Regions from separate parts of the Priestia veravalensis genome, predicted to be linked through region 1. Evidence: riboswitches for the same ligand, from Rfam matches in the RefSeq annotation. Region 1 holds a riboswitch; each other region holds the start of a gene.
The links. A riboswitch is a leader RNA that binds a small molecule or an ion and turns the genes downstream of it on or off. The one in region 1 is predicted to bind S-adenosylmethionine.
Positions count from the first base shown of each region.

Region 2: it holds a riboswitch for S-adenosylmethionine, as region 1 does, so the genes downstream of both, metK (methionine adenosyltransferase) here and AS180_RS16000 (5-methyltetrahydropteroyltriglutamate--homocysteine S-methyltransferase) in region 1, are expected to answer to the same signal.
Region 3: it holds a riboswitch for S-adenosylmethionine, as region 1 does, so the genes downstream of both, AS180_RS17470 (bifunctional homocysteine S-methyltransferase/methylenetetrahydrofolate reductase) here and AS180_RS16000 (5-methyltetrahydropteroyltriglutamate--homocysteine S-methyltransferase) in region 1, are expected to answer to the same signal.

Region 1 covers NZ_KQ758675.1:15,879-20,628, reverse strand. Annotated here, with positions in the region: gene AS180_RS16000 (5-methyltetrahydropteroyltriglutamate--homocysteine S-methyltransferase) at 816-1,943, opposite strand; SAM riboswitch class I at 2,024-2,124, opposite strand; gene AS180_RS15995 (hypothetical protein) at 2,364-2,606, shown strand; gene AS180_RS15990 (NAD-dependent protein deacylase) at 2,636-3,367, opposite strand; gene AS180_RS15985 (universal stress protein) at 3,380-3,778, opposite strand; gene pfkA (6-phosphofructokinase) at 4,093-4,750, opposite strand, start outside.
Region 2 covers NZ_KQ758716.1:23-4,772, reverse strand. Annotated here, with positions in the region: gene AS180_RS19820 (glycosyltransferase family 4 protein) at 1-1,090, shown strand, start outside; gene metK (methionine adenosyltransferase) at 1,129-2,331, opposite strand; SAM riboswitch class I at 2,466-2,583, opposite strand; gene pckA (phosphoenolpyruvate carboxykinase (ATP)) at 2,856-4,448, shown strand.
Region 3 covers NZ_KQ758688.1:10,540-15,289, forward strand. Annotated here, with positions in the region: gene metH (methionine synthase) at 1-1,041, opposite strand, end outside; gene AS180_RS17470 (bifunctional homocysteine S-methyltransferase/methylenetetrahydrofolate reductase) at 1,042-2,880, opposite strand; SAM riboswitch class I at 2,992-3,094, opposite strand; gene AS180_RS22790 (hypothetical protein) at 3,308-3,451, opposite strand; gene AS180_RS17475 (aldo/keto reductase) at 3,628-4,530, opposite strand; gene AS180_RS17480 (YkvI family membrane protein) at 4,730-4,750, shown strand, end outside.

The DNA.
Region 1 (4,750 bases):
AATAGTACGAGTAAGGAGTCACCTCCTAAGTGATTAAAAGTTTAAAACATTTTTTATTGCTAAATAGTTATGTCTTTTTATTTTAAATGTAAAAAACTGTGTCGTCAAACCTTTTAGCCAGTGTTCTAACACGAATCTTAAGTATAAATACTTTACACCTTTTATAAAAGACACTTCTATTTTTTACTGTTCACAGGCATATAAAAGCTTACAATAACACATATCACGCCTATCAAAAAGAGAAAAATATGCATCTCACTTAAAAATACTGTTAGGTAATCACCTGCGTTTCTTGCGTGAATGGGAACTAAACTCAATTCCATGATAAGACTAACGAATGCAATTGCGTTTAAACAAATGCCTAACAAAAACAACCCTAGTCTACTCCTGATTCCCAATAAGAACATTCCTTTCACATATTCAGCTTTTACATTTCAATAATGACAGAATTTTCACTTATTATTACAGTATGAGTTCCTTAAACTACTTATCACTGATTATTTTTATTATATGAAGAAATAAACTATTCGACATTTGGTGTGTATACAATACCTTTAAGGCAATTGCGAGTCAACTCTGAAACTTAAGCATTCTGCAAGATAAATACATCTATCAAGAATCTTTCGTTTCTTTAGCGTGACAGTTCGCTATCTTACCCAATAAATATTATGTTACCTGTAGATAATTTGCAGTTACGCTATCAATACACAAAAAAAGCTGCATCATTTATAGACGCAGCTTTTTCCAATTTTACTACAACGAAAAGAAAGATCTAATTGGATTCTTATGTAAAATTAAGAAACAACTCTTATTCTTCAGTTAGCGCCCCAAATATCTTGAGCAATTTTAATGACGTGACTAATTTTATTCCATTGCTCTTCTTCTGTTAGTTCGTTTCCTTCTTCCGTACTTGCAAACCCGCATTGTGGACTCAGTGACAAGTTTTCTAGAGGAATAGATGCACTCGCTTCTTTAACTCTTTGTTTAATGACCTCTGCATCTTCTAATGTAGGAAATTTAGATGTTACTAGTCCTAATACAACTGTTTGGTTGTTACGTGTAAAACTTTTTAATGGCTCAAAATCTCCTGAACGATTATCATCATATTCAAGGAAAAGCCCATCTACATGCAAGTTAGCAAAAATTGCGTCTGAAATAGTATCGTAGCCACCACTGGTAATATACGTAGATCTAAAGTTTCCACGACAAATGTGCATCGTAATGACCATATCCTCCGGCTTTTTAGAAATCGCATCGTTTAAGCAGTTGACTCTCGTATCAATAATATCTTTTACATCCATACCCAGCTTCTCAACAACTGCATCTATACGTTCTTCAGAAACAAAATCAATCCATGAAGTATCATCTAACTGTAAGTAGCGGCAGCCTGCATCATAAAAAGCTTGAATTGCTTTTTGATAAGCAACTACCGTGTCATGATAAAACTGTTCTCTATCCCCATTGTAGTAAGTATCCTCTTGAATTCGAGTGAATAACATGTTGGGACTTGGAATAGCAAACTTAGCAACTTGGCTTCCATCACCATATTGTTCAACAGCTTCTTTTAAAAATGTAAAATGTTCCAGCATATAATGATGGTTGAAATCTACTTTACCAACTACCTTGATTGCTTTATTTTTTGTTTTGGCACCTTTAAATTGACTAATATACTCCGTTTCAAACTCTTCTACACCATCTAGACCTGATAAGAAATCTAAGTGCCACCATGCACGTCTAAATTCTCCGTCAGTGATAGATTTAAGTCCCACTTCGATTTGTTTTTGGACAAGCTTTTCAATCTCCTGGTCCTCTACAGATTTTAAAGTCGTTTTACTGATCTGACCATTTGTATAGGCTTCTCTTGCTTCTTTGAGAGGAGTTGTTCTTAAAAAGCTCCCTACATGATCAGCTTTAAATGGAGCTTTCACTAATGTCTTTGTCATGGTTCTATTCCCTCTTTCTGTTCAAAATAAAAAACCTCTTCTTAAAGATAAGAAGAGGTTAATAGTCGTTATTGGTTCTTCTCCTATCTTCAAGCAAATTGCTACTGGAATTGGCACAGTACTTTAACAGTCTGTTGCCGAGGCTTCACAGGGCCAGTCCCTCCGCCTCTCGAGATAAGAATATTCAATTAATTAACTAGGGAAAATATTACACCTACTTTCTTAGTCTGTCAACAAGGAATTTGAAAAATCAGAAATAAAAAATTTTTCATTCAGTATTCAGAAGTGGTTCATATCCTTTTGAGTTCATGAAAGATAGACCGTGGTCAAACATATCGCGTCACTTTAGTTGTCTACATCTATATAATATATGTTATAATCATGTGACCTAGGTTTTAAATAAGGAGGAACCTCACAAAGATGTTAGTTAAAGGATTACAACTATTAAAATATGCCTTTTTAATCGGAGCTGTGGTATACGGAATAATCGCTTTTCAGAACAGCGATTCTACCAACTATATTGCTTATTTACCATACATTCAATTAATGCTAAGTTTATTTTTATTTATTGAAGCTGTTTTGACGTTTAAAGAAAGCAAGTTGCATTCAGCGTTTTTTCTGGTCATTTCTGTGTTCTGCTTCGCTATCTATTTTGAAGTTTAAAAAAAGCACGCTGCCCGTAGCGTGCTTTTTCACTTCCCACTCTTTAAAGCCGTTACAACTTCACCGATTGGGAGGTGTATTTGATTATCAAACACATAATCATAGTAAGTTGGCTCTTTATTAATAATGACCATTGGTACCTGACCATGTTTTCTAACTAATAAAGGAATTTGATTAATGGGTGTTACCTGCAAAGATGAACCCATGACAATAAATAAATCACTTTGTAAAGCTGCCTCTACAGCTTCTTCAAACCAGTGAATTGAATCTCCAAATAAAACTACATTGGGCTTTAGTGCCTCTTCACACGACGTACAGCTCGGTAATTCAACTTTGGTTAGAAAATTTAACCCAAACTCACTTCCACATTTTTGACAATGTGCTCGCTTAATTGTTCCGTGAATTTCATATACATTCGTGCTTCCTGCTTTCTGATGCAAGCCGTCAATATTTTGTGTAATCACATGCACGGTCTTTTCTTCTTCTAATTCTGCTATAAAGTAATGACCTGAGTTAGGTTCATATTCATCAAGCAGCTTCACACGAAAAATCTCTTTAAATAGCTCCCAAAAAAGTACCGGATTGTTCTGATAAAAAGAAGTAGAAATCACATCTGAAAATTCTAGGTTTTTTCGATACAATCCGTTTTGCGAGCGAAAATCAGGTATGCCCGACTCTGTACTTATTCCCGCTCCCGTAAAGACACAGATCCGACTTGCCTCTCCAATTCGTTTCTTTAACTCTTCAACTTGCATATTCATTGGCGCTCTCTCCTACTTTACAATCAATACGGGTATCTTCACATGTTGAGCAATTTTATGGCTCACGCTCCCCAAAAACATTTCTTTTACTGGATTTAAGCCTCGGCTTCCAACTACTACAACATCAAAGCGATTGTTGTTAGCAAATTGAATAATTGTTTTAGCAGCATCTCCATGAATAAACGTAATTTCATACTCTATATCAGATTTCTCTAAAACTTCTTGTGTTGTTTGGATACGCTTTTCTCTTGCTTCATCTTTTCCAAGCGTGTTTAACCTACTATCTCCTTCTACTGCATATATCACTTGAACAAAGCTTCGATCAGTTAATCTTGCTAAAGCAACCGCTTTTTCAGCTGCTCTAGCAGCGTGTTCAGACCCATCTGAAGCTAATAAAATTCGCTTAAACATGTCCTTCACTCCTTTTCTATCAATTATAACAGCTCTACTATTTTTTATTCCATTGAAGAAAGCGATATAAAAATTAAATTTTCTAAAAATATTTACGCTTTTGTGTTATACTAATAAACAGAAATGCTATACTAAATAAAAGGAATGATGGCATTATGGGGTTTGAGCTGATATGTACCTTTTGCAAAGGGCTTGGGAAAGTAATGATTATTCCTGGCATATTCTACACAAAAAAGTGTAAGCATTGTGAAGGTACTGGTTTGAAACTAAAAAAAGACGAAACTCCTCTATAAGAAGTCTCGCCTTTATATCGTTTAGATTGATAATTCTTTTGATAGTTGATACATACGCTCATCAATATGATGAGGTTCACCTAGGATTTCCATAATATTATAATCAACAATTTCATTTTTACGGATACCGATTGCACGCCCGCCTTTACCTTCCATTAATAACTCAACGGCGCGGCCACCAAAACGACTTCCTAACACGCGATCTTGTGCTGTTGGTGATCCACCGCGCTGAATGTGCCCTAGAACCGTAACGCGAGTTTCAATTCCAGCAGCTTCTTCAAGCTGTTTTGCTACTTCGTTTCCTGTAGCTACACCTTCAGCAACAACGATAATACTATGTTTCTTACCACGCTCTTGGCCTTTCTTTAAACGATCTACCATCTCTTGGAACTCATCTTTCGCTTCAGGAATTAAGATTGTTTCAGCTCCTCCAGCTAGCCCTGACCATAGAGCAATATCTCCAGCATTACGTCCCATTACTTCAATAATAAAAGAACGTTCATGTGAAGTAGCCGTATCGCGAATTTTATCAATTGCATCGATAACAGTATGTAAAGCTGTATCGAAACCTAGAGTAAAGTCTGTTCCTGGAATGTCATTATCGATTGTTCCTGGAATACCTACACATGGAAAACCAAGCTCAGTTAGCTTAACAGCTCCCATGTAAGATCCATCTCCA
Region 2 (4,750 bases), on a different contig from region 1:
ATTAGAGCGCTTTACTTATTATTTATCTCGTCAACGAATTGACTATGAGGTTTTTGCACCTGAATCATCGTCCCCCACATTTAGTCCATTATCCATTAATCATTCATTAAGTATACCATTCTTTCTTTATCCACAATGTCGGTTTGCCTTACCGAATGTTATAAAGATGAAGAAAAAAATAAAGGAGTTCAATCCTACAATCATGCACGTTGCTACTCCTTTTTCAATGGGACTTAGTGGCATTCATGTGGCTAAAAAGCTTAGTATTCCTTTAGTTGGTTCTCATCATACTGACTTTGAACACTATCTTCCAAGCTACAAGTTAGGACACTTATCTCCTCTTCTGTGGAGATATATGAAATGGTTTTACGAACCGTTTGAAGAGATTTTTGTTCCCTCTCTTGAAACAAAAAAGCAGCTCTTAAATCAAGGCTTTAAATCTATATCTATCTGGTCTAGAGGAGTCGATCATCATTTATTTCATCCCTACTACGATAAATTTGATATCCGCATAAAATACAATATAAAAAAGCCTTATATCTTAACATATGTTGGACGTTTATCTCCTGAAAAAAACGTAGCATTTTTATTAAAGCTATCTCGCTTACTTCCTGACCATTTACGTCACCAAGTACAGTGGCTTATTGTTGGAGGTGGGCCTAGCAAGGAAGCGCTGCAGCAAGAAGCGGGTGAATCCATTACATTCATCGACTTCTTAGAACATGAGCATTTAGCTAAACTATATGCAGCTTCCGACCTATTCATATTTCCTTCTGAAACGGAGACCTTTGGTAACGTTGTATTAGAAGCATTATCCTGCGGTACGCCTGTTATTGCTGCTAATGCAGGGGGAGTAAAACATATTGTTAGCAATGAGAAGAATGGCTACCTCTGCACCCCGAATTCACTTGAAGAATTTATTGAATCCATTTGTACTTTGTTAGAGTCCTCCCAGCTTCGACTAAGGTTTGGAGACGCTGCTCGTCGCTATGCTCTTACGCAATCTTGGGATTCTATTTTTGACCAATTACTGCTTCGCTATGAAGCAGTCACTACTAAATCAAACAATGGGTTAGAATTTGTTCAATAAAAAAAAGTCGCTGTCTCTTTTGAGACAGCGACTTTTCATTATTTAGCTAAAGCTTCAGTTTTTAAAGCTTCTGCTTTATCAGTGAACTCCCAAGGAAGCTCAACATCAGTACGACCAAAGTGACCGTATGCTGCTGTTTGCTTATAAATTGGGCGTCTTAAATCAAGCATTTTAATGATACCAGCTGGACGAAGATCAAAGTTGTTACGTACTACTTCAACTAATACTTCTTCAGTTACTTTACCTGTTCCAAATGTATCAATAGAGATTGAAACTGGCTGAGCTACACCAATGGCATATGCAAGCTGAACTTCACAACGATCAGCTAATCCTGCAGCTACAATATTTTTCGCAACGTAGCGTGCTGCATATGCTGCTGAGCGGTCAACTTTTGTTGCATCTTTACCAGAGAATGCGCCACCACCGTGACGAGCATATCCACCATAAGTATCAACGATAATTTTACGACCTGTTAATCCTGCATCACCTTGAGGACCACCAATTACAAAACGTCCTGTTGGGTTAATGAAGTACTTCGTGTTCTCATCGATTAATTCTTGTGGAACAACTGGATTGATTACATATTCTTTTAAGTTACGTTGAATTTGCTCTAACGTTACTTCTGGATGATGCTGAGTTGAGATAACGATTGTATCAACACGAACTGGTTGATTGTTTTCATCATATTCAACCGTTACTTGCGTTTTACCATCTGGACGAAGGTAAGGTAAAATTTCTTCTTTACGCACTTCTGTTAAGCGACGCGCTAACTTATGAGCTAAAGAAATTGGTAACGGCATTAATTCTTTTGTTTCATTACAAGCGTAGCCAAACATTAAACCTTGGTCACCAGCTCCGATTGCTTCAATTTCTTCATCAGACATTGAACCTTCACGAGCTTCTAACGCTTGGTCTACACCAGCAGCGATATCTGGAGATTGCTCACCGATTGCTGTGATTACTCCACAAGTATCCGCATCAAAACCATATTTTGCACGCGTATAACCAATTTCTTTGATTGTATCACGTACTGTTTTTTGAATATCTACATAAGTAGATGTTGTGATTTCACCACTTACTAATACTAAACCAGTTGTTACGCTTGTTTCACAAGCAACACGAGCATTTGGATCTTCAGCTAAAATAGCATCAAGAATTGAGTCAGAAATTTGGTCACAAATTTTATCTGGATGCCCCTCTGTAACAGATTCTGACGTAAACAGACGACGTTGTGTTGACATCGGTTTTCCTCCTTTAAATATGATACATTGTGATACGGTACTCATTCCCTTATTGTGGTTCATTTACATTTTTTCAATATAAAAAACCTTTCCTTGTATCGAGGAAAGGTATCAAGTTCTGCATAAGCCTTTCACTCTTATCGATCAAGGTTTATTCCCTTGCATCAGGTTAGCACCTTATCACCTCTATGGAAATGGGTGATGGTTGCTGGGTTTCATAGGGCCTGTCCCTCCACCAGCTCGGGATAAGAGAGTATCCGTTCAAGGACATATCATACAGGAAAATGCTCTGTTATGTCAATAACATTCCTATGAAAATCACTTAAGGGTTGTATTTTCCTCCCCTATTATTTACAGAAACCTTTCACTAGTAAGATCATCTCACAAAAACGTTTTATGCTCTCTAAAACAAAAAAATTCGCAACATTTTAACATTTTCATTCGAATAGTATAGACTATTGAAAGTAATGTGTTATACTAATTGTACATTTAAACATCATTTTAAAAAAAGGAAGGTAGTGCACATGAGTACTGTTAATATGTCTATTGAATTAGCCAATCTCCTGGAATCTGAAAAAGTGAATCACCAACTATCTGTTTCTCAATTAGTCGAAAAGATTTTAGAGCGACAAGAAGGCGTATTGACTTCTACAGGTGCTATTCAAGTTGAAACAGGAAAATATACGGGTCGTTCCCCACACGATAAATTCATTGTAAGCGATTCCTTAACATCTCATACTGTTGAATGGGGAGATGTGAATCAACCGTTTTCATCTGAACGATTTGACGCGCTTTATAAAAAAGTATTAGAACATTTAAAAGAACAAAATGAGCTATTTGTGTTTAACGGCTATGCGGGCGCCGATGATAAATATCAGCTTCCAATCCAAGTCGTAAATGAATACGCATGGCATAATTTGTTTGCTCACCAACTATTTATTCGTCCAGAAGACACGAAGCTAAAAAGTGATGCTGAATCATTCTCAATTGTATCTGCTCCTACTTTTAAAGCTGTTCCAGACATTGATGGGACAAATTCAGAGACATTTATTATTATTTCATTTGAACGAAGAGTTGTTTTAATTGGTGGAACGGAATATGCAGGTGAAATGAAAAAATCTATTTTCTCAGTAATGAATTTCCTACTTCCTCAAAATAATATACTTCCTATGCACTGCTCAGCTAATGTTGGCAAAGAAGGTGATGTTGCACTATTCTTTGGACTATCTGGCACCGGAAAAACAACATTATCAGCTGACGCTACCAGAAGACTAATTGGTGACGATGAGCACGGTTGGTCTAGTACAGGCGTATTTAACATTGAAGGCGGTTGTTATGCAAAATGCATTCAACTATCAAAAGAAAAAGAGCCTCAAATTTTTAATGCCATTCGATTTGGAACAGTTTTAGAAAATGTTGTGATTAACTCGAATACTAGAATTGCAGACTATAATGATAATAGCTTAACAGAAAACACTCGTGCTGCTTATCCAATTCAAGCAATTGATAACACAATCTTACCGAGCGTTGCAGGACATCCTACGGCAATTGTTTTCTTAACAGCAGACGCATTTGGAGTTTTACCTCCAATTAGCAAACTAACAAAAGAACAAGCAATGTATCATTTCTTAAGTGGGTATACAAGTAAACTTGCGGGAACAGAGCGCGGAATTACTGCGCCACAGGCGACGTTCTCTACTTGTTTTGGTGAACCATTCTTACCTCTTCCACCTACAGCCTATGCTAAAATGCTAGGTAAAAAAATTGATGAGCATAACGTAAATGTTTATCTTGTGAATACGGGATGGACTGGTGGAGAGTATGGTGTTGGAGAGCGAATGAAGCTAGTTTACACACGCGCAATGGTTCAAGCAGCGTTAGAAGGAGAACTCATTAGCGTAGATACAGTTCAAGATCCTATCTTTGGACTTGAGATTCCTGCACATGTTCCTGGTGTCCCTGATGAAGTACTTCAACCAGTAAAAGCATGGAAGAATGCAAATTTATATGAAGAAAAAGCTCATCAATTAGCACAAAAGTTCACAAAGAACTTTGAGCGCTTTGCAAATGTAGCTCCAGAAATTTCACAAATGGGCGGACCGATTATTTCAAAATAATGAAGAGGCTGGGACATAAGTAATTCAGCCAATGATAAACCTGAACGATTGAGAGTTTCTCACTTTTAATCGTTCAGGTTTTTTGTTGATTGTGAAAACAATGTTGGAAACAGGGGGGAATGGAGCGTAGGACACTCGACTCCTGCGGGAAAGAGAGGGAAAACTGAGATCCCGCAGCGCAGCGAGGAAGCTCAGGTTCCTCCCCGCGGAAAGCGAGTGGCCGTAGCGCAATGGAACGAACGTGTTCAGACAAACCAAAAAGATTGGAACAGCTATTGTTCGTCTCTTAGAAGCAATCATTT
Region 3 (4,750 bases), on a different contig from region 1:
TGAGCCGATAACGTTGGTACGTTCACCTACAAACAAAGGACGCATGGAGTCATCGTAAATTAATGACTCAATTCCAGAAACAGCATGGTTATGCTCAGGACGATTTAATGGACGAGGAGAGACGTCTTTCACAGCTTCAGCCAACGCCTTAATGTGAGCAGGCGTAGTACCGCAACAGCCACCAACAAAATTCAACCAACCTTTGTCCGCAAAGCTTTTAATTTTTTGAGCAAGAAGTTCAGGTGATTCATGGTAGTTACCTTCTTCATCTGGAAGGCCAGCATTTGGGTAACAGCTAACAGCAGACGTTGCTAATTCAGATAAAGAGCGAATATGATCCGTCATAAACTCAGGGCCAGTAGCACAATTTAAGCCAACAGATAGAGGCTTGATATGCTCTAATGATAGATAGAAAGATTCAATATCTTGGCCCGCCAGCGTCGTTCCCATCGGTTCGATTGTTCCTGAAATCATAATAGGAAGCTCTTTGCCCGATGCTTCAAATGCAGCTGTAATTCCTAAAAAAGCGGCTTTTACGTTTAGCATATCTTGACACGTCTCCACCAGAAGGAGGTCAACGCCACCGTCTAATAATCCACGAACTTGTTCTTCGTACGACTCGACCAATTCTTGAAAGGTAACTCCGCCCGTTACCGACAATGTTTTTGTTGTAGGACCAATAGCTCCGGCTACAAACCTTGGCCACTCAGGCGTTGAAAACTTATCTCGTGCTGCCACCGCTAGCTTTACAGCTTCGATGTTTAGCTCGTAGGCAAGGTGACCTAAATCGTACTCATCTAATACAATGGAAGTAGAGCCAAACGTATTGGTTTCAATAATATCAGCACCTGCAGCGAAATATTCTTCGTGAATACGCTGAATAACGTGAGGAGCTGTTAGGGTTAAATACTCATTACAACCATCGTACTCTTCGCCACCAAAATCAGCAGCTGTTAAATTTGCGTCTTGAATCATGGTTCCCATTGCACCATCAATAATTAATATTCGCTTTTGTAATTGTTCTTGAATTAATGAGGTCATTTAGTTCTTCCTTTCTGTCGTTACAAGCTGTTTATCGTTGATATAACGAGTTAAAATCTCGGTCATTTCGTAGCGCAAAAACGGTGTAATCAAATAGATACCATTAAATAATTCATAGGCAGTATCGATTAAGTCTTTTGCAATTGCTAATCCTTCAACTTCACCTTTAATTCGATCTTCTCCAGTAGCATCCATGCGTGCTAAAATATCTTCCGACAATTTAATTCCGGGTACTTCATGATGAATGAAGCGAGCGTTACGAGCACTTGTTAGTGGCATGATGCCGATATAAATTGGAGCCTCTAAATGTTTCGTTGCTTCGTACACTTCTTCAATTTGTTTTGTTGAGTATAGCGGCTGTGTAATAAAATAGTGAGCACCGTATGAAATTTTCTTTTCAAGTCTGACAACTGCACGGTCTAAATGTCGAACGTTTGGGTTAAATGCCGCTGCGATTGAAAAATTGGTTTTTTGTCCAAGTGGCTTTCCTGAATAGGATAATCCTTCATTAAATTGAGCAATTAAGCTAATTAAATCGAATGAAGAGACATCATAAACGGATGTAGCTCCAGGGAAATCTCCAATCTTTGATGGATCTCCTGTAATGGCTAATACTTGGTTAATGCCAAGTGTATGAAGTCCCATTAAATGGGATTGAAGTCCGATTAAGTTACGGTCACGACACGTAATATGAACAAGCGGTCGAGCATCCGTTTGCTGCTGCATAAGCGATGCCATTGCTAAGTTGCTTACTCGAGGTGATGCCAGAGAATTATCTGCAAGGGTAACCGCATCAACACCAGCCTTATGAAGAGCTTTTGCACCATCTAAAAATTTTGTTGGTCCGAGCTGTTTTGGTGGATCAAGCTCAACGATAATTGAACGCCTTTCTTTCACAAGATCATGGAGGTGTGGTTCCTTTGTTTGTTCTTGTTCTTTGATTTCTACAACTGGTCTAATCTTTACTTTCTTTTGCGTAATAGGCTTTTCATGCTTCAATGCTTGTGACATCGCTTGAACATGAGCGGGCGTAGTACCGCAGCATCCACCTACTAAACGAACGCCTTGATTGCGAAAAGCTTTGGCGCTTTCAACGAAATACTCTTGATTTGTAGCGTACTCCACTTTTCCTTCTACATAAGCTGGTAAGCTTGCATTTGGATAAGCTGATAAGAAAGCACGATCTAAAAGCGGAACTTCTTCAAGCGATTGAATCATATGAGAAGGGCCTAAACGACAGTTCAGACCGACAACATCTGCACCTAAAGATTCTAACTCTTGAAACGCATCATAAAGGGATGTTCCATTTTGTAATACGCCAATATCATGGAGTGAAACATGCGTAATGATTGGTTTTGATGTCTCTTTTCTAGCCAAGGACAACACCGTTTTTAATTCTTCAAAATCGTAGTATGTTTCAAATAGCAAGCCGTCAACGCCTTCATTTAACAGCCAAAATAGCTGCTCGCGAATGCTTCGCTTTACTTCTTCTGTTGAGATGGCGTTTTTTTGAAATGAGCGAATGCCCCCTAGTGTACCGACCACGTATGCATCTTTCTTAGCAGCTTGCTTTGCAATTCTGACGGCTGAAATGTTAATATCTTTGACAGCATCTTCTAAACCATATCGTGCAAGCTTTTGATAATTGGCAGCATATGTATTGGTTTGAATGACATCTGCACCTGCTTCTACATATGCACGATGAATGCGCTGAATCTCTTCTTTTTTTGTGATGTTTAGCTCTTCAAAGCAGCTATCAATTCCATGTGAATACAGAAGGGTACCAGTTGCACCATCTCCTATTAAAATGCGTGATTGTAAATCTTCAAGTAACCCCATTTGAAAACCTCCTTAAACGTTCCATTTCATCTGTTATCAGTTGTGTTCAAATAAAAAAAGAAAATGAATTAACAAAAAAAGCCTTCTGTAAGAAGAAGACTTTATTTCTTCTTCTTATCTTCCAAGCGATTTGCTTGCTGGATTTAGCACCATGTCATTTCGACTGGTTGCTGAGGTTTCAAAGGGCCAGTCCCTCCACCTCTCGTGATAAGAATCCATATATGATTATTATTTTAGTTCATTCTGCGATATGTTTACTTAAAAAGAAACGAACGATAAAGATGAAATTTAATCTTATTATCTAATTTATCTGATTTTTGTATATTATACAAGACAATTTCGAAAATTTCACTAATAAATCATAAGAAGAGGGTGGGCATAACAAAACAAATTTCCAAAAATACCAACACTCCCTTTTCTCACCTCTTTACGTTGTCAGAACACGTTCGTTCCATTGCGCTATGGCCACTCGCTTTCCGCGGGGAGGAACCTGAGCTTCCTCCCTGCGCTTTGGGATCTCAGTTTTCCCTCTCTTTCCCGCAGGAGTCGAGTGTCCTACGCTACGCTTCATTCCAGCCTATTTTCAACATTGTTTTCACAATCAATAAAAAACCTGAACGATTAAAAGTGAGGAACTCTCAACCGTTCGGGTTTATCATTGGCTGAATTACTTATTTCTCAGCCTCGGAGTGCATTGAATTAAATTGTTGAAATCTACGTGTTAGAAAAGAAATTATCTAAATAGGTTTAATCAACAGGTCGTCCTTTAGAAGCCTCTAAAATTTGGAACCACTGCATGCGATTCACCTTTAAGTCCAACGCTTGAATAGCTACATCAATGCGGTTCATTTTTCCAGACCCGACAATCGGCATAATAGTAGCTGGGTGAGCTAGTAACCAAGCATAGACAACTTGATCTAACGATTTCGCTCCAATTTCTTCACCGATTTCTGTTAGCTTGTTTCGAACGCGAATGGAACGCTCATCTTCAGCAGTGAAGATGGAGCCGCCACCTAGTGGTGACCAGGCCATCGGCGCTATCTTATGCTGCTGGCATTGTTCAATTGTGCCTTCTTCAAAATGGTTTAAATAAGTAGGCGAGACTTCAATTTGATTCGTAATAAGTGAAAAAGGTAAGAACGATTGAAGTAAATCAAACTGTGAACGTTTAAAGTTCGAGACTCCAAAGTAGCGTACTTTTCCTTCTTCTTTAAGCTGAATAAACGCATCTGCTACTTCTTGTGGATCCATAAAAGGATCTGGACGGTGGAGGAGTAAAACATCTATATAGTCCGTATTTAAATTCTTTAATGACTGGTTGGCGCTGTTGATGATATGTTCTTTGCTCGTATCATAAAAATTAATTTTACGCTCTGGATATTTATCAGACGTTAGCTTAATGCCACATTTTGTAACAAGTTGCATAGACTCGCGTAAAGAAGGCTTTTGCGCTAACGCTTGCCCAAATAACTTTTCACAGCTGTAGTTACCATAAATATCCGCATGGTCAAATGTAGTAATACCTCGATCTAAGCATTGTTCAATTAGAGTTTGCGTATCATTTGTTGATAAGTTCCAATCGGCTAAACGCCATAACCCATGAATAATTCTTGAAAACTTTAAATCTTCCGCTAGCTTTATGTATTGCATACCTTCAACCCTTTCAAAAGAACTAGATAGTAAATTCGCTTTGATTATAACAGGTAGATAAAGCGATTACATTTTTAAAGATTCGTCATTTTTACTTTGCCTCTACATATAGTTTAGTACAAGCTGCTTTTCTGAGCGATAAGACATGTTGTCATAAAGAATAAAAAATAGTGAGTTCCAAGAAAATGAGGTGGAGAACTTGAGTAAATGGAAGCTGACG